DNA from 2 places in the Bartonella taylorii genome. Region 2 is predicted to be linked to the other one. Evidence: predicted binding sites of a transcription regulator. Region 2 holds the regulator's gene; the other holds the start of a gene.
The links. Region 2 encodes HrcA, which represses chaperone genes, less so after heat shock. Its sites were predicted from a motif close to GTTAGCACTCNCNNNNNGNGAGTGCTAAC; they were not measured.
Positions count from the first base shown of each region.

Region 1: groES (co-chaperone GroES) is a predicted target of HrcA. The motif match lies at 5,367-5,395, and genes of this name have one in related genera.

Region 1 covers NZ_CP083693.1:123,334-131,397, forward strand. The annotation lists gene hisS (histidine--tRNA ligase) at 1-694, shown strand, start outside; gene LBE40_RS00565 (peroxiredoxin) at 1,063-1,587, opposite strand; gene LBE40_RS00570 (alpha-D-glucose phosphate-specific phosphoglucomutase) at 1,781-3,409, shown strand; gene fumC (class II fumarate hydratase) at 3,829-5,217, opposite strand; gene groES (co-chaperone GroES) at 5,445-5,741, shown strand; gene groL (chaperonin GroEL) at 5,818-7,461, shown strand.
Region 2 covers NZ_CP083693.1:1,654,401-1,662,464, forward strand. The annotation lists gene LBE40_RS07080 (HPr family phosphocarrier protein) at 1-243, shown strand, start outside; gene thpR (RNA 2',3'-cyclic phosphodiesterase) at 876-1,415, shown strand; gene grpE (nucleotide exchange factor GrpE) at 1,525-2,187, opposite strand; gene hrcA (heat-inducible transcriptional repressor HrcA) at 2,311-3,381, opposite strand; gene rdgB (RdgB/HAM1 family non-canonical purine NTP pyrophosphatase) at 3,696-4,343, shown strand; gene hemW (radical SAM family heme chaperone HemW) at 4,340-5,539, shown strand; gene dapE (succinyl-diaminopimelate desuccinylase) at 5,639-6,811, opposite strand; gene LBE40_RS07115 (M48 family metallopeptidase) at 7,027-7,773, opposite strand; gene LBE40_RS07120 (alpha/beta hydrolase) at 7,808-8,064, opposite strand, start outside.

The DNA.
Region 1 (8,064 bases), 410 kb from region 2:
GGTTCGTGAGCTTGAGGAAATGCAAGCAATTTTTGCTGCAAATGGGTATCAGAATCGTATCAAAATTGATCCTTCTGTAGTGCGTGGATTAGAGTATTACACGGGACCTGTTTTTGAGGCTGCGTTGCTCTTTGATGTTCTCAATGATGATGGACAAAAAGTTGTCTTTGGGTCTGTTGGTGGAGGTGGACGCTATGATGGGTTGATTGCACGTTTTCGTGGTGAAAATATTCCGGCAACGGGTTTTTCAATTGGTATCTCACGCTTGATAGCCGCTTTGCAAAATCTTGGAAAATTGCCTGTGAAAGAAAATACCGGACCTGTGGTAGTGCTGATGATGGATAAAGAGCCGGAAGCTGTTGCTGGTTATCAAAAAATGGTGATGCAGTTGCGCGGTGCTGGAATTCGTGCTGAACTTTATTTGGGTGCATCGGGGATGAAAGCGCAGATGAAATATGCTGATCGGCGCCAAGCCCCTTGTGTGGTGATACAAGGTTCACAAGAGCGTGAGAGCGGAAAAATACAGATCAAAGATTTGCTTGAGGGTGCGCGTTTGTCGCATGAAATTAAGGATAATCAAACATGGCGTGAAAGCCGACCAGCGCAAGTAACCGTTGATGAAGGGCAATTGGTTAAAACGGTACAGGATATTTTGGCAACACAAAACGCACAAAAGTTTTCATGCTTTAAATAGAGGTCTTATACTCTTAGAACAAACAATCTTAAAAAATAAAAGTTTAGGGGTGGTGATACTCAAATCGCATCAGAATTGATCCTTCTGCGATGTGCGGATAGAGCACTACACGGGACCTGTGTTTGAGGCTGCGTTGCTCTTTGCTGTTCATCAATAATGATGGATAAAAAGTTGTTCTTTGGTTTTTTGTGGTGGTGGGGCTATGATAGAGTAGGTGTATGTTTTCGTGGTGAAAATATTCAGTCTGTAACTTGTTTGTGGTTTTTTCAATTAAAAATTTATAAAATACAAACGACACAAACTCCTTTTTGTGAAAGAATTTGTGTCGTGAGGTTTGTGTTATTTAAACGCGTGAATTTATTTTGAAATTAGCCTTGCAGGGTTTTTAAAACGTTTTGTGGTGAAGATACTTCATAAGGATCTGTTGTGCAATTGTCAGAAAAACCTTCTTCTTCAAACCATTGTTCAATAACGCCGTCATTAATAACAGCAGCATAACGCCATGAGCGCATTCCAAAACCGATATTGTCTTTAGAAACTAGCATGCCCATTTTGCGTGTGAATTCGCCTGAGCCATCGGGGATTAATTTCACATTTTTTATGTCTTGAGTTTTTCCCCAAGCGTTCATGACAAAAGCATCATTGACGGAAAGGCAATAAATTTCATCAATGCCATTTTTTTTAAATTCATCATAGAGTTTTTCAAAATCAGGTAGCTGAAAGGTTGAGCAAGTGGGCGTAAAAGCTCCAGGAAGAGAAAAAAGAATAACCCGTTTGCCTTTAAAGTACGCATCACTGTTAACCTCTTGCCACCGATAAGGATTGTTGCCACTCACTGATTCATCACGCACACGTGTGTGGAAGGTTACATTGGGAACTTTTTTTCTCGTCATAATAATGCTCCTGTATTTTTCTATGAGGGTTGTGTTTTAAAGCGTATTTAAGAGTGCATTTTAAACCGCTCAATGTTGCGTTAAGTGTGCAAGTATTTCATTGTGTCGTCAAGTAGAATTAATGGCAGAATTAATGGTCGACTTTGATAGATGTTCATTCTAAAATCGAGAAAAATAATATGAAGGCGTGTTTATGAGCATAACCACAGTTTTGACTATGGCTTTTAATGATCAAAAACTGGGTACGTCTGGTTTGCGCAAAAAAATATCGGTTTTTCAACAGCCTCATTATGTTGAAAATTTTATTCAATCCATTTTTAATAGCATTGGGCCTATGGAAGGGAAATTGTTAATTCTTGGTGGTGATGGGCGCTATTTCAACCTTACCCTTCTTCAGACTGTATTGAAAATGGCAGCGGCTCACGGTGTTGCTTGTGTAAAAGTTGGAAGAGGGGGTATTCTTTCCACGCCTGCTGTTTCACATCTTATTCGCAAATATCATGCCCATGGTGGGATTATTCTCTCAGCAAGTCACAATCCTGGTGGTTTAGAGGGGGATTGTGGCATCAAATACAATATTTCTCATGGTGGTCCTGCTCCTGATTCTTTGTGTGAAGCTATTTTTGCAGCGTCACAACATCTTGCTTTTTATAAAACTTTTGAAGCTCCAGACGTTGATTTAGACAGAGAAGGAACGACCTTTATCGGGTCTATGCGGGTGGAAATACTTGATCCGGTAGCTGATTATGTTGCTTTGATGCAGGAGATTTTTGACTTTGATTGTATTGCTCGAGCAGTAGAAAGAGGTTTAACCTTACGCTTTGATGCAATGCATGCCGTCACAGGGCCTTATGCGCGCGAAATTTTTGAGAAATGTTTAGGGTTTTCGGAAGGAACGGTGGTCAATGGTATTCCTTTGCCAGATTTTGGAGGAGGGCATCCAGATCCCAATTTGGTTTATGCTAAGGCTCTTTATGATTTGTTAATGTCTGATAAAGCCCCTGATCTTGGCGCGGCATCTGATGGTGATGGAGATCGTAATCTCATTATTGGTCGTAGGCAATTTGTCACGCCTTCTGATTCTTTGGCTATTATGGCTGAACATGCACATCTGATTAAAGGTTATCGCCAAGGCATTGTGGGGATTGCCCGATCTATGCCAACAGCGCGTGCCGTTGATCTGGTTGCTGAAAAAAAAGGATTGAATTGTTTTGAGACGCCAACAGGGTGGAAGTTTTTTGCGTCACTTTTGGATGCGGGGAAAGTGACTTTTTGTGGTGAAGAAAGCTTTGGAACTGGCTCTCATCATATCCGCGAAAAAGATGGTTTATGGGCTGTGTTATTTTGGCTCAATCTTTTAGCGGTGACAGGGAAATCTGTCGCACAAATTGTTCAACAACATTGGTGCACTTATGGGCGTTTTTACACTTCGCGCCATGATTATGAAGGTGTGGAGAGTGATAAAGCAGAAGCGATTATAGAACGATTACGTGCACATTTGCCACAAGTGGGAACAGAAATTGCTGGATTAGAGGTCGAAAAAGCAGACGATTTTACTTATCATGATCCCATTGATCAGAGTGCTAGCACAAAGCAAGGTATCCGTGTTTTTTTCAAGAATGGTGCACGATTAGTGATACGCTTATCGGGAACAGGGACGGTGGGAGCTACTTTACGGCTTTATTTTGAGCAATACGAAGGAAATCTACACAAACACAATCAAGATCCGCAAAAAGTTCTCCGACCTTTGCAACAAGCGGCACTTCAATTGTTAAATATGCAACAAGAATTTGGTCGTGAACATCCCGATGTTATCACATGAGAGCGCTGTATTGTGTTGTATAAATATGGGTAGCCACCATCATTCTCTTTATCAGCTCAAAATGTTGTGAACTGCTCTTGATTGAGGTGGTTAGAGGCATTTTTATTCCCGTGGTGGAAGGTTCTGCGTTCATTTTCTGAAAAGCTTGCTTTATTCAAGCTCGAATACGGTTCTGATTTTGAAAGCCAAATGCCATTGGTAACAGGAATTGGATTGCAAGTGCTCTGATGTTCTTACAGAAAGATCTGGTTTAAGGAGCTCTCCATCCTTTTGCTTCTTGTGGGGTGATCATCTTTGAGAGACAATTATAACCTAATATAATTGTCTCTCAAAACACCTAACTTTAAAATTATCGGATAAGTTTATGGTCCAATAGTTTTACATGAAGGTTTATTTTAAGGAGAATTGTCTCTCGTGGTTTATTGTGGGGCGATCATCTTTTTTGGATCAACTAGACGGTCATAATCCTCTCCAGAAACGCCTGCTTTTAGTGCTTCAGTGCGCAAAGTTGTATCATTTTTATGTGCCGCTTTGGCAATTTCAGCAGCTTTTTCATAGCCAATTTCTGGGGCAAGGGCTGTCACGAGCATCAAAGAGCGTTCCATGAGAGAGTGAATATGAACGCGATTGGCGCGTAATCCTTGTATGCAATGCAAATCAAAAGAGCGCATGCAATCACCAAGAAGTGTAATCGATTGTAATACATTATAGCCAATAACAGGTTTATAAACGTTTAGTTCAAAATGCCCTTGGCTTGCGGCAAATGTGACACTGGTATGATTGCCAAAGACTTGGCAGGCAACCATTGTCATTGCTTCGCACTGTGTGGGGTTAACCTTGCCTGGCATGATAGAAGATCCTGGTTCATTTTCGGGTAAGCTTAATTCACCCAAGCCTGAGCGGGGACCTGAGCCTAAGAATCGGATATCGTTGGCAATTTTAAACAAATCAGCAGCTAGAGCATTCAGGCTTCCATGGAAATGTGCAAGGGCTCCATGGTGGGCAAGGGCTTCAAATTTATTGTTGGCGGTTTTAAAGGTTATCCCTGTAAGGGTGCTTATTGTTTGAGCAAAAGCAACATCAAAACCTTTTGGTGCATTGAGCCCTGTTCCAACAGCTGTACCTCCTTGAGCAAGTGTCTGAACGTCGGCAAGAGCTGTTTCAATGCGCTGAAGATTGGCTTCTAGTGCGGCGCGATAGCCTGAAAATTCTTGCGCTAAAGTTAAGGGTGTTGCATCTTGGGTATGGGTGCGTCCGATTTTGATAATATCGGCAAATTCTTCTTCTTTTTTTCTTAAAGTGGTAATAAGGGCTTCAAGAATAGGAAATAAGTGTTGGCGCGTTTGTAGTGTGGTCGCAATGTGAAGCGCGGTGGGAAAAGAATCGTTTGATGATTGGCTCATATTCACGTGATCATTTGGGTGAACGGGCGCTTTGTTGCCAAGTTTCCCTCCCAAGAGCAGGCTGGCATGGTTAGCGATGACTTCATTGACGTTCATATTGCTTTGCGTGCCGGAACCCGTTTGCCAGACAGAAAGGGGAAAATGCGTATCGAATGTTCCTGCAAGTACCTCATCAGCAGCAGTAATGATTGCTTTCCCGATGTTTTGCGGAAGCTTCCCTTTTTCCATATTCACAAGAGCTGCTGCCTTTTTGATAAGGCTTAAGGCATAGATGATGGTGAGAGGTTGTTTTTCACTGCCAATATTAAAATTATGCAGAGAACGTTCAGTTTGTGCACCCCAATAACGGTCTTGACGTACCGAAATTGTTCCAAAGCTATCCGTTTCCTGACGTGTTTCAACCATGATAAGATCCTTTATGTTCACAGGTATAATAAAAAGCTAGATAACGCAAAAGTGAAAAAAGAGGCAAGACTCTTAAGACCTCTTAAAGTAAATTATTTTAACAGTTGATCCTTGACATTGAAGAGTGGCGATTTTATATTCGGGTTGATACTAGCACTCATGATTTAAGAGTGCTAACAAACCCTTTAAGATTAATTCAGTTATACTAAGTTTTAAGGATTTAAAACATGGCTAACATACAATTCCGCCCACTTCACGATCGTGTCGTTGTCCGTCGGGTTGAATCTGAAAATAAGACTGCTGGTGGGATTATCATCCCTGATACAGCAAAGGAAAAACCTCAAGAAGGTGAAGTTATTGCTGTTGGCAATGGCGCTCTCGATGACAACGGAAAGCGTGTGCCTTTAGAAGTTAAAACAGGAGATCGTATCTTGTTTGGAAAATGGTCTGGAACCGAAGTTAAAATTAATGGCGAAGACCTCCTTATTATGAAAGAATCTGACATTATGGGAATTTTGGGCTAATTTAGTCTCTCAATACTTCCATTTTGTATTATTTGGTATTTTGTACTTCATTAAGACAACTCCAAGGAGAAATTAAATGGCTGCTAAAGAAGTCAAATTTGGCCGTGAAGCGCGTGAGCGTTTATTGCGCGGTGTTGATATCCTTGCTAACGCTGTAAAGGTGACGCTGGGCCCTAAAGGTCGCAATGTGGTTATCGATAAATCATTTGGTGCGCCTCGCATCACAAAAGATGGTGTATCCGTTGCAAAGGAAATTGAACTGGAAGATAAGTTCGAAAATATGGGTGCGCAAATGTTGCGCGAAGTTGCTTCCAAAACCAATGATATTGCTGGTGATGGTACAACAACTGCAACTGTTTTGGGGCAGGCTATTGTGCAAGAAGGCGTAAAAGCCGTTGCTGCGGGCATGAACCCAATGGATCTTAAACGCGGGATTGATGCTGCTGTTGAAGAAGTGGTAGCAACTCTCTTCAAAAAAGCAAAAAAAATCCAAACTTCAGCAGAAATCGCTCAAGTGGGAACAATTTCTGCTAATGGAGCTGCAGAAATCGGTAAAATGATCGCGGATGCCATGGAAAAAGTTGGCAATGAAGGCGTTATTACCGTGGAAGAAGCTAAAACTGCTGAAACGGAATTGGAAGTCGTGGAAGGAATGCAGTTTGATCGTGGATATCTTTCCCCTTACTTTGTCACCAATGCTGAGAAAATGGTGGCAGATCTTGATGATCCTTACATTCTTATTCACGAAAAGAAATTGTCTAATCTACAATCTCTTCTTCCTGTGCTTGAAGCTGTTGTTCAGTCTGGTAAACCACTTCTCATTATCGCTGAGGATGTGGAAGGTGAAGCTTTGGCAACGCTTGTTGTCAACAAGCTGCGTGGTGGTTTGAAAATCGCTGCTGTGAAAGCTCCAGGCTTTGGTGACCGTCGTAAAGCAATGCTTGAAGATATTGCAATTTTGACATCGGGTCAGGTTATTTCCGAAGATGTGGGCATTAAGCTTGAAAATGTCACTTTGGATATGCTTGGACGTGCTAAGAAAGTCAATATTTCTAAAGAAAATACGACGATTATTGATGGTTCTGGACAAAAAACTGAGATTAGTGCTCGCGTCAATCAGATTAAAGCACAGATCGAAGAAACAACTTCTGACTATGATCGTGAGAAATTGCAAGAAAGACTTGCTAAACTCGCTGGTGGTGTTGCTGTTATCCGCGTTGGTGGTGCAACAGAAGTTGAAGTAAAAGAAAAGAAAGACCGTGTTGATGATGCTTTGAACGCAACACGTGCTGCTGTGGAAGAAGGTATTGTTGCTGGTGGTGGTACTGCATTGTTGCGTGCTGCAAATGCACTGACTGTTAAAGGTAGCAACCCTGACCAAGAAGCTGGTATTAATATCGTTCGCCGTGCTCTACAAGCACCAGCGCGCCAAATTGCAAGCAATGCTGGTGAAGAAGCAGCGATTATTGTTGGCAAAGTGCTTGAAAACAATGCAGACACTTATGGTTACAATACTGCAACCGGTGAGTTTGGCGATTTGATTGCTTTGGGAATTGTTGATCCTGTGAAGGTTGTGCGTTCTGCTCTCCAGAATGCTGCATCAATTGCTAGCCTTCTTATTACAACAGAAGCAATGGTTGCTGAAGTTCCAAAGAAAGATACTCCAATGCCACCAATGCCTGGCGGTGGAATGGGCGGAATGGGCGGAATGGATTTCTAAGCCCTTTATAAAGGTAAAAAGAAACGGGCCCAATGGGCCCGTTTTTTTTGTTTTTTTCTCTTTTTTGACAGCTGCTGGAAAAGAAGCCTTGAATCAGGAAAGTTCCGGCGGGGTATAGATTATTAATGCACAAAATAAAGCAATTCTACTCAGACTCGTTGATGCTCGCGTTTTTATTGGAAAATAAGGTTGCTCTATCTTATCGTTGGTGTTAGAAGATTTTGCTCTTTCTACATGCTTTTTTCTTTTACGGAATGAAGTGTTTTTATCCTGTTGTGCCGTAAAATACTGTCGTTTATGGTAGCGATATAAGGTAAACTTTACCCATGCAGTGTTTTTTATTCAAGAGTGTGGTGAATATTCAGGGCAGGGCTTGTTTGTAGAATCTTGTAAAATGAAGTGCATGAGTGAGAAGGCAAGGAGAACCGGCCTTAAGAGAAGCCCGATTAGTTACAGACCGTTTGGCAGGAATCATCGTCCTTTAGGGTGGAGGGAAGTTAAAACAGATACCCAAGTATTTATAACAGGCGTATTTAAGTGCACATGGTTGAAAATAAAAACTGTTCACTATGCGTAAGAGGCTGGGCTTTAAAAAAATATCCA
Region 2 (8,064 bases):
AATAAACGTGGATTGCACGCGCGTGCTTCCGCAAAATTTGTACAAACTGTTGACAATTTTAACGCCATTGTTGAAGTTGAAAAAGATGGAAAAATTGTTGGCGGTTCATCCATTATGGGGCTTATGATGTTAGCAGCCTCTCCCGGTTGTAACCTTACTATCCGTGTATCAGGACCAGAAGCAACTGACGCTCTCGATGCTCTTGAAAAACTTATCAACAATAAATTTGGAGAAGAAAACTAAAGCTTTTCACAAAAAAGTATGATGATTATTCTTAAAATAAGGAGAAATTTCTCCAATCATTGTATTGATTGGCTTCTCTATTTTTCCCTTAAAAATATCTGCGTTCATATCCATTATAGATTAGCTGTATAGTTATCATAAGCATAATCCGTATTTTGCACAATATTTGTGTTCACAATCTTTCCTAAAAATTTGACAAATTTGAATATTTACCGTGTATTATGGTTGTGACTACAATCTAACACATATGCTTGAATATTTACAGAAAAGAGAAACATTCACTTTTTGCTGGATATGCCGGCTTTTAAGCTGCTTTAGACAAATATAAAGATAATAACATAAATCAGAAGTTTATAAACTTTCCTTATCTTAGATTGTATTTGTGGTGTTTATCATGAAAGCGCAAGCAATTCTCCACTGTACATTTTTGTAATAAAACGCATGCAAATATGGCTTTTGTTGGCATCATAACCACTCTTTTAAGATTCATAAGCTTTACGCAATTTAATTATTGTAGACATTTTTTAGACATTATTTTTCTACATCATCGCCTTATAATTAGCAGTATGCGCTTTACGCTCATTGTTTGCCATTGCGCTTGCGGTGGCATTTGTTCACTGTAAGGAGATACCATGGACCGTTTGTTTAGTGCTCTTCAGATTCCTCAACAAACAACAGAAGCACTCGTATCACTGCAAAATGGCTTGCCGAACGCGCAGTGGATAAACCCGCAGAACTTTCACATCACTTTGTCTTTTTTTGGTGAAATTGAAAGTTCTCTAGCAGATGAAATTATGCGTGCTTTTGACAAAATAAAACTCCCACCTTTTATGCTACAAACAAGAGGTTTTGAGGTTTTTGGTTCAGAAAATGCACCGCATTCCCTTGTTGTTCGTATTGAGCTTTGTGAAACTCTTAGCCTTTTACATGAAAAGATGCAATGTATTCGGAGCAGCGTGCACTTAACGCCTGACGAGAAACCATTTACTCCGCATATTACTATTGCAAGATTGCTCGACATTAAACCTGATGATCTTCCTTCTTATCTGTCTTCTCGAGGTGATTTTTTGTTTCCTCCTTTTAAGGTTGATCATTTTGTTTTATTTTTGTCGCCATCTCCTTCAAGCGATGCTCCATACATTGTAAAAAGAAGCTGGGCACTCCAAGAATAAAAGGATGTTTTTAACATCCTTTAGAACTCTCTTTGATAGAATGTCTCACCAATGTAGCACTTGCGCATAATACTACATCTTTGCACTGTGGGTGCATTTTTGAGGCATTTTAAGCTGAATCAGACTTAGCAGAAACTTCTTTTGCTCCTCCTTTGGCTACACCCACTATAGCTGGACGCAGAACACGTTCACCGATAATGTAACCTGCCTGAACAACTTGTTGAACAGTGTTATCTGGAACATCAGAGTTAGGAATCTCAAACATCGCTTGATGAAAGTGAGGATCAAATTTTTGCCCTTCTGGATGAATTTTCTGCACTCCGTGACGTTCTAACGCTGCTATCATTGCACGCTCAGTCATTTCAACGCCCTCCGCTAATGTTTTCAAACCAGCATCATTCTCCTTTGCACCTTCTGGAATAGCCTCTAAAGCACGATTGAGGTTATCAGAAACAGACAACATGTCACGTGCAAAATTAGCAATTGAGTAAGCCTTTGCATCCGCCATATCACGCGCAGTACGACGACGAAGGTTTTCCATATCTGCAGCAAGACGTAAAAGCTGATCCTTTAGATCTTTATTTTCGTTCTGCAAAGCAGTCAAAGGATCTATAAACTCATTTTCTTCCTCTGCAACCTCTGCACGAGCCTCTGCTTCACGAGTTTTCAAAAACTCATCCGCTGCTTGTTTAAGTGCATCACGATCAGCTGGATTTTTTAAATCGCGGTTTTCAAATGAAGCATCAGTAAATTTGTTTTTTTCTTCAGACATAAAAATTCCATTCCTTCATAAGATTTGTTATTCTCGATATCGAAATTTTGCAGACAAAAATCAAGGGGTATTACGTATCTTATTACAATGAGCATTTATAATACAAATGTTCATCTAAACGTTTTAACGCAACAGTTGTGATACAAGTTGAGCCGTATAATCAACCATAGGCACAATCCTTGCATAATTAAGCCGTGTGGGTCCAATAACTCCTAAAGCACCAATAACTCTTTGTTTTGAATCACGATAAGGTGCCACCACTAAAGAAGAACCAGAAAGCGAAAACAATTTATTTTCTGAACCAATAAAAATACGAACTCCCGAACCTTCATCCGTTAAATCAAGAAGCTGCGCCATACTTTCACGCGTTTCAAGGTCATCAAACAGATGTCGTAACCGCTCCAAATCTTCTTCTGCTTTCACATCTTCAAGCAAATTACTGCGCCCACGAACAATAAGGTGTACTTTATGATCAGCACCTTCTCCTCCCCAAAGAGCTAGCCCCGTTTCAACAAGATGATGAGACAAATGATCAAGCGCAGCGCGCGTTTCTGAGCATAAACGTGCAATTTCTTCTTTAGCTTCACTCAATGTACGCCCCTGAATATGGGCATTGAGAAAATTTGTTGCCTCTGTCAATTGTGCATGGGTAACACCTTCCGGTAAATGAACAACACGATTTTCAACCTCCCCTTGTTGCGTTACTAAAACTGCAAGAGCCTGTGCCCCATCAAGACGCACAAATTCAATATGCTTCAAGGTCCCTTCATGTTTCGTTGCTAAAACAAGCCCCGCTCCACGTGAAAGATCTGAAAGAACCCGACTCGCTTGAATGAGAAAATGTTCAACAGATTGTGCATGACCAGCCTCCTTGACTTGCGCTTCAATACTTTCACGCTCCTCGTTTGGCAAATCACCCGCTTCCATAAATGCATCAACAAAAAATCTTAATCCTGATTGTGTTGGCATTCGCCCCGCAGATACGTGCGGTGCATAAATCAAACCAAGATGTTCGAGATCACTCATCACATTGCGAATCGTAGCAGGCGATAATGTCTGTTGCAAAAGCCGCGAAAGATTGCGTGATCCTACAGGTTCACCATCATTAAGATAAGCTTCAACAATATGACGAAAGATATCACGCGAACGCTCATCAAGATATTTTAGTTCTTCACCAATAGGTTTGTGCTTCATTACAATTAATTCACTACTCTAAAAATACTTCCTTCTTATATAAGTTTTGCCAAGGTTTGGTCAAATAATCTAAAGTAGTGCAAAGGCACGCTATATATTTATCATAAAAAATGCTATTATTAAAGAAGTAGAGCCTTTATGGCTTTCCAATTATTATCCTTATCAAATACAAAAGATTTCATTTAAATGGAATAGTAATAAACATGCGAAAAGATCGGGTCTTGTAAAATCTTCTAAGATCCCTATCATGCGGTCACTTAAGCTAGTTTTCAGCATAAAAATAGCATCCCCCTTTCGTTTCTGGAGAAATGTATATGAGAAGAATAGCAACAAAAAAACTCGTCATTGCCACACATAACACTGGAAAATTGCATGAAATTACCACATTGGTCGCTCCTTTTGGTTTAACGATACAATCAGCAAAAGAGCTCGGATTACCGGAACCAAAAGAAACGGGAACAACATTTGAAGAAAATGCCTACATTAAAGCTTTTGCAGCAGCAAAAAATACAGGACTTCCGGCTCTTTCTGATGATTCTGGCATGGAAGTGGATGCATTGGGTGGTGCACCGGGTGTTTATACAGCTGATCTCGCTCTTCAACCCGATGGCACACGTAACTTTTCAAAAGCTATGCAAAAAGTAGAAGACGAACTCCAAAAAATTGGAGCACATGAAAAAAGCCAACGGAAAGGTCGATTTATATCAGTCATCTGTATTGCATGGCCCGATGCTCATGCAGACTATTTCCGTGGGTGCGTTGAAGGTACTTTCATTTGGCCACCACGTGGAGACAAAGGTTTTGGCTTTGATCCTATTTTTTTACCAGATGGATATGAAAATACCTTTGGTGAAATGTCAACAGAGCAAAAACATGGCTGGAAGCTCAATGATAAAACACCCCTCTCGCATCGTGCGCGTGCTTTCAAGCTTTTAGCAGAAAACCTTTTAACGCTCTCATGAATGAAGCTTTTGGCATTTATATTCATTGGCCTTTTTGCGCTACTAAATGTCCTTATTGTGACTTTAATTCACACGTTCGTGCCCGTGGCGTTGATCAACCACGCTTTGTAACCGCTTTTGAACGAGAAATAGAAACGCAATATCATAAAATAGGTCCACGTCATATTACAAGTATCTTTATTGGTGGGGGTACACCCTCTCTTATGACCCCTCAAACTGTTGATGCTTTATTGCAAGCACTTGCAAAAAAGTGGACGGTCGATGATAAAGTTGAAATCACACTGGAAGCCAACCCATCAAGTGTAGAAGCAGCACGCTTTCGCGGATACAGAGCGGCAGGAGTTAACCGCTTATCCTTGGGTGTACAAGCACTCAATGACAAGGCACTACGACAACTTGGCCGTCTCCATGATGTAAAACAGGCTCTTCACGCTATTGCTTTGGCCCGGAAAATCTTTCCACGTTTATCCTTTGATCTCATTTATGCCCGCCCCGAGCAAACACTCGAGCAATGGAAAGATGAACTTTTTCAAGCCATTGACTTGGCAGCAGATCATCTTTCTCTTTACCAACTGACTATCGAAGAAGGAACAGCTTTTAAACGGCTTCATGCCGCAGGAAGGCTTATCCTCCCCGCTTCAGAACTCGCAGCAGACCTGTATCATCTTACCCAAGAAATAACTACTACACATGGACTTCCAGCCTATGAAATCTCAAATCACGCAATCCCCGGTGCTGAATCAGCACACAATCTTCTCTATTGGCGTTATCATGAATATGCAGGCTTTGGACCTGGAGCTCATGGTCGCTTTATTGAGCACACACCAAATCACTCCTCTACCTCTTCAAAAGCACTTTCCTTTCCCATTGAAAGTCATGAACGTTATGTCACAATAAATGAAAAATATCCTGAACATTGGCTTGATCTAGTAGAAACTACGGGGCATGGCTGTGTTGAAACAGAACACTTGACCAAAGAGCAACAAGCGAATGAAATGCTCCTCATGGGCTTGCGTCTTTGCGAAGGTTTGAATCTTACTCGTTATGAAATCTTAAACCCCAAGGGTTTATCAATAGAAAGGCTTATCGATTTACAACAACAAGGGCTAGTAGAAATGCTAGGAAATCGGCGCTTAAAAGCGACAAACAAAGGACGCATCCTTCTTGACTACATTATCAACCAATTGGCAAACTAAAATCTTTATGATTCTAAGCTGCCTTCCCATCAATTACTATATAACATTCACGGTTTTTAATTTGTGGTAAAAATGTTAAAAAAAACAATCGCTTCTTTTTTACGCAAAAAAATCAACAATGAAACGCTCATAAATAACAGTGAGAGTTTCCAGTGCATCAAGAGTTACACACTCATCTACCATATGCATCGATTGCCCCGGTAAACCAAATTCAACCACTGGGCAATAATCCTTAATAAATCGCGCATCCGAAGTCCCCCCTGAAGTTGAACATTCTGGTGTATTTCCTGTTACGCTTTTAATAGCATTTGATAAAAGCTTAATGAGTTTATCATTTTTTGTCAAAAAAACATCTCCCAAACTTGGAATCCATTCCAGCTTATAGCAGGGGTATTGATCAGACTTGTTTTTTGGTTGTATTGAAGCAAGACGCTTTTCAATTTTGGCCTTAAGCATTTCTTTTGTCCAAAGATCGTTGTAGCGTATATTAAAACGGATTGTTGTTTGCGCTGGAATAATATTCACCGCCGAATTCCCCGTATCAACAGTTGTTAATTCCAAATTACTTGGTTGAAAATTTTCCGATCCTTGATCTAAAGCAGTTTGTGTCAACGCCTGAATAAGCTTACTTGCTAAAGACAATGGATTAGCTGCCCGCTCAGGAAAGGCAACGTGTCCTTGGCAACCTTTAACCGTGATGATACCAGAAATTGATCCTCGACGTCCAATCTTGATCACATCACCAACAACTTTTACGCTTGTTGGTTCTCCCACAAGAGCTGCAGTCCATTTTTCACCTTTTCGTTCTGCCCATTTGAGAAGTTTGACTGTACCATTAACAGCAGGGCCTTCTTCATCACCGGTAATCAGAAAGCTTACCATTCCTTTAATGGACTGTTTCTCAAGAACTCGAGCCAGTGCCGCAACAAAACAAGCAATTCCACCCTTCATATCAACAGCACCCCGCCCATATAACTTCCCTTTATCTATGACAGCTTCAAAGGGAGGATGTATCCAGTGTTCCAACGCACCTGGTGGCACAACATCAGTATGGCCCGCAAACATAAGATGCGGCCCTTCTCCCCCCATTTTTGCATAAAGATTTTCAACATCTTCTGTATTTTTATCTGAAAAAACAGGACGTTCAATATGAAACCCCATCTTTGCTAGAAATTGTTCCAAAGTTGATAAGGCACCCGCTTCATGAGGTGTGACAGAAGGACAACGAATAAGAGCCTGTAATAGTTGAAGTGGATCTGTAAGGACAGGCATAGCGCTTTTCCAATCTGAACTGAGGGATCACCAGAAATTATTAAGCTGAATTATAAAAAAGATAAAGCAAAAACATTGAAAGCACTCAGCACACTAGGCAGGGGAAGACAATCGTGCTGAGGCTTCAATGGCTTCTTCACCCATGAGTGACAAAGCACACACATAACGGCACACTCAACAGAAAGTTCCATCAAATATTACCTTTTAAGGGCTTTTTATATTTCTAACTTATATGAATGAAAATTGATTGCTTGCAGCATATGACCATTTTCCTTCAACCAAGCACGATACGTTTTACTATCTGGACAAAGCTTTTCACAAAGGTTCCAAAACTTTGGTCCGTGATTCATTTCAACAAGATGAGCGACTTCATGCGCAACGACATATTCAACAATTTCTTTTGGTGCCATAATAAGACGCCAAGAAAAAGAAAGACGCTTGTCTATTGAACAAGATCCCCAACGACTTTTCGTATCTTTATAACAAACTGACTTCACTTTACGCTCTACTTTACGTGCATAATATGCAACCAATGGCGCTATAGTAAGCGCTGCCTGTTTTTTTAGAACATCAGCAACACGCCTTGGCAAATATTCTAATTGACCATAAACGATAATTTGAGGTTCTTGTCCTGCTTCCCCTACAATAATTTCCGATACCCCACGCCCTTCTTTATGTCTTATGGTATGCGCGACACCCAATACAGGAATCGTTTTACCTTTTTTGAGATACGCATTTTCGTGAGAAACACATACACACGTGAGACGTGCTTCAATCCAAAATCGGTGCTTTTCAATGAAATCTTGAACCGAACAGAGACTTAGCGTTGGCGGTGCTGTTACAAAAATTCCCTGCCCACTTGCATCAATACGCAATGTAAGACGGCGCGCGCATTTATGTTTGCGTACACGTAGAGGCACAATACGATCAGAGAAAATAAAATGTTGTTCATAAACGGTCATACATTATGTCTTCATCATCAATGAACTTGCCCCCTTATCCTGCATTAATTCGGTCAATTAATGACCTCAACACTGTTTCGAGGCATTCTAAATCCTGCGGACGCGAAAGCCGATGATCTGCATCACGAATAAGTGTTAATGTTACATCATGTAAAGGCAAATGATCAAGTAAAGACAATGTATGCTGATAGGGTATTTCTGTATCTTCCATCCCTTGCAAAATATGAACCGGACATCCAACATCAATACATCCTTTCATAACACAGTTGTCTCGTCCATCTTCAATCAAAG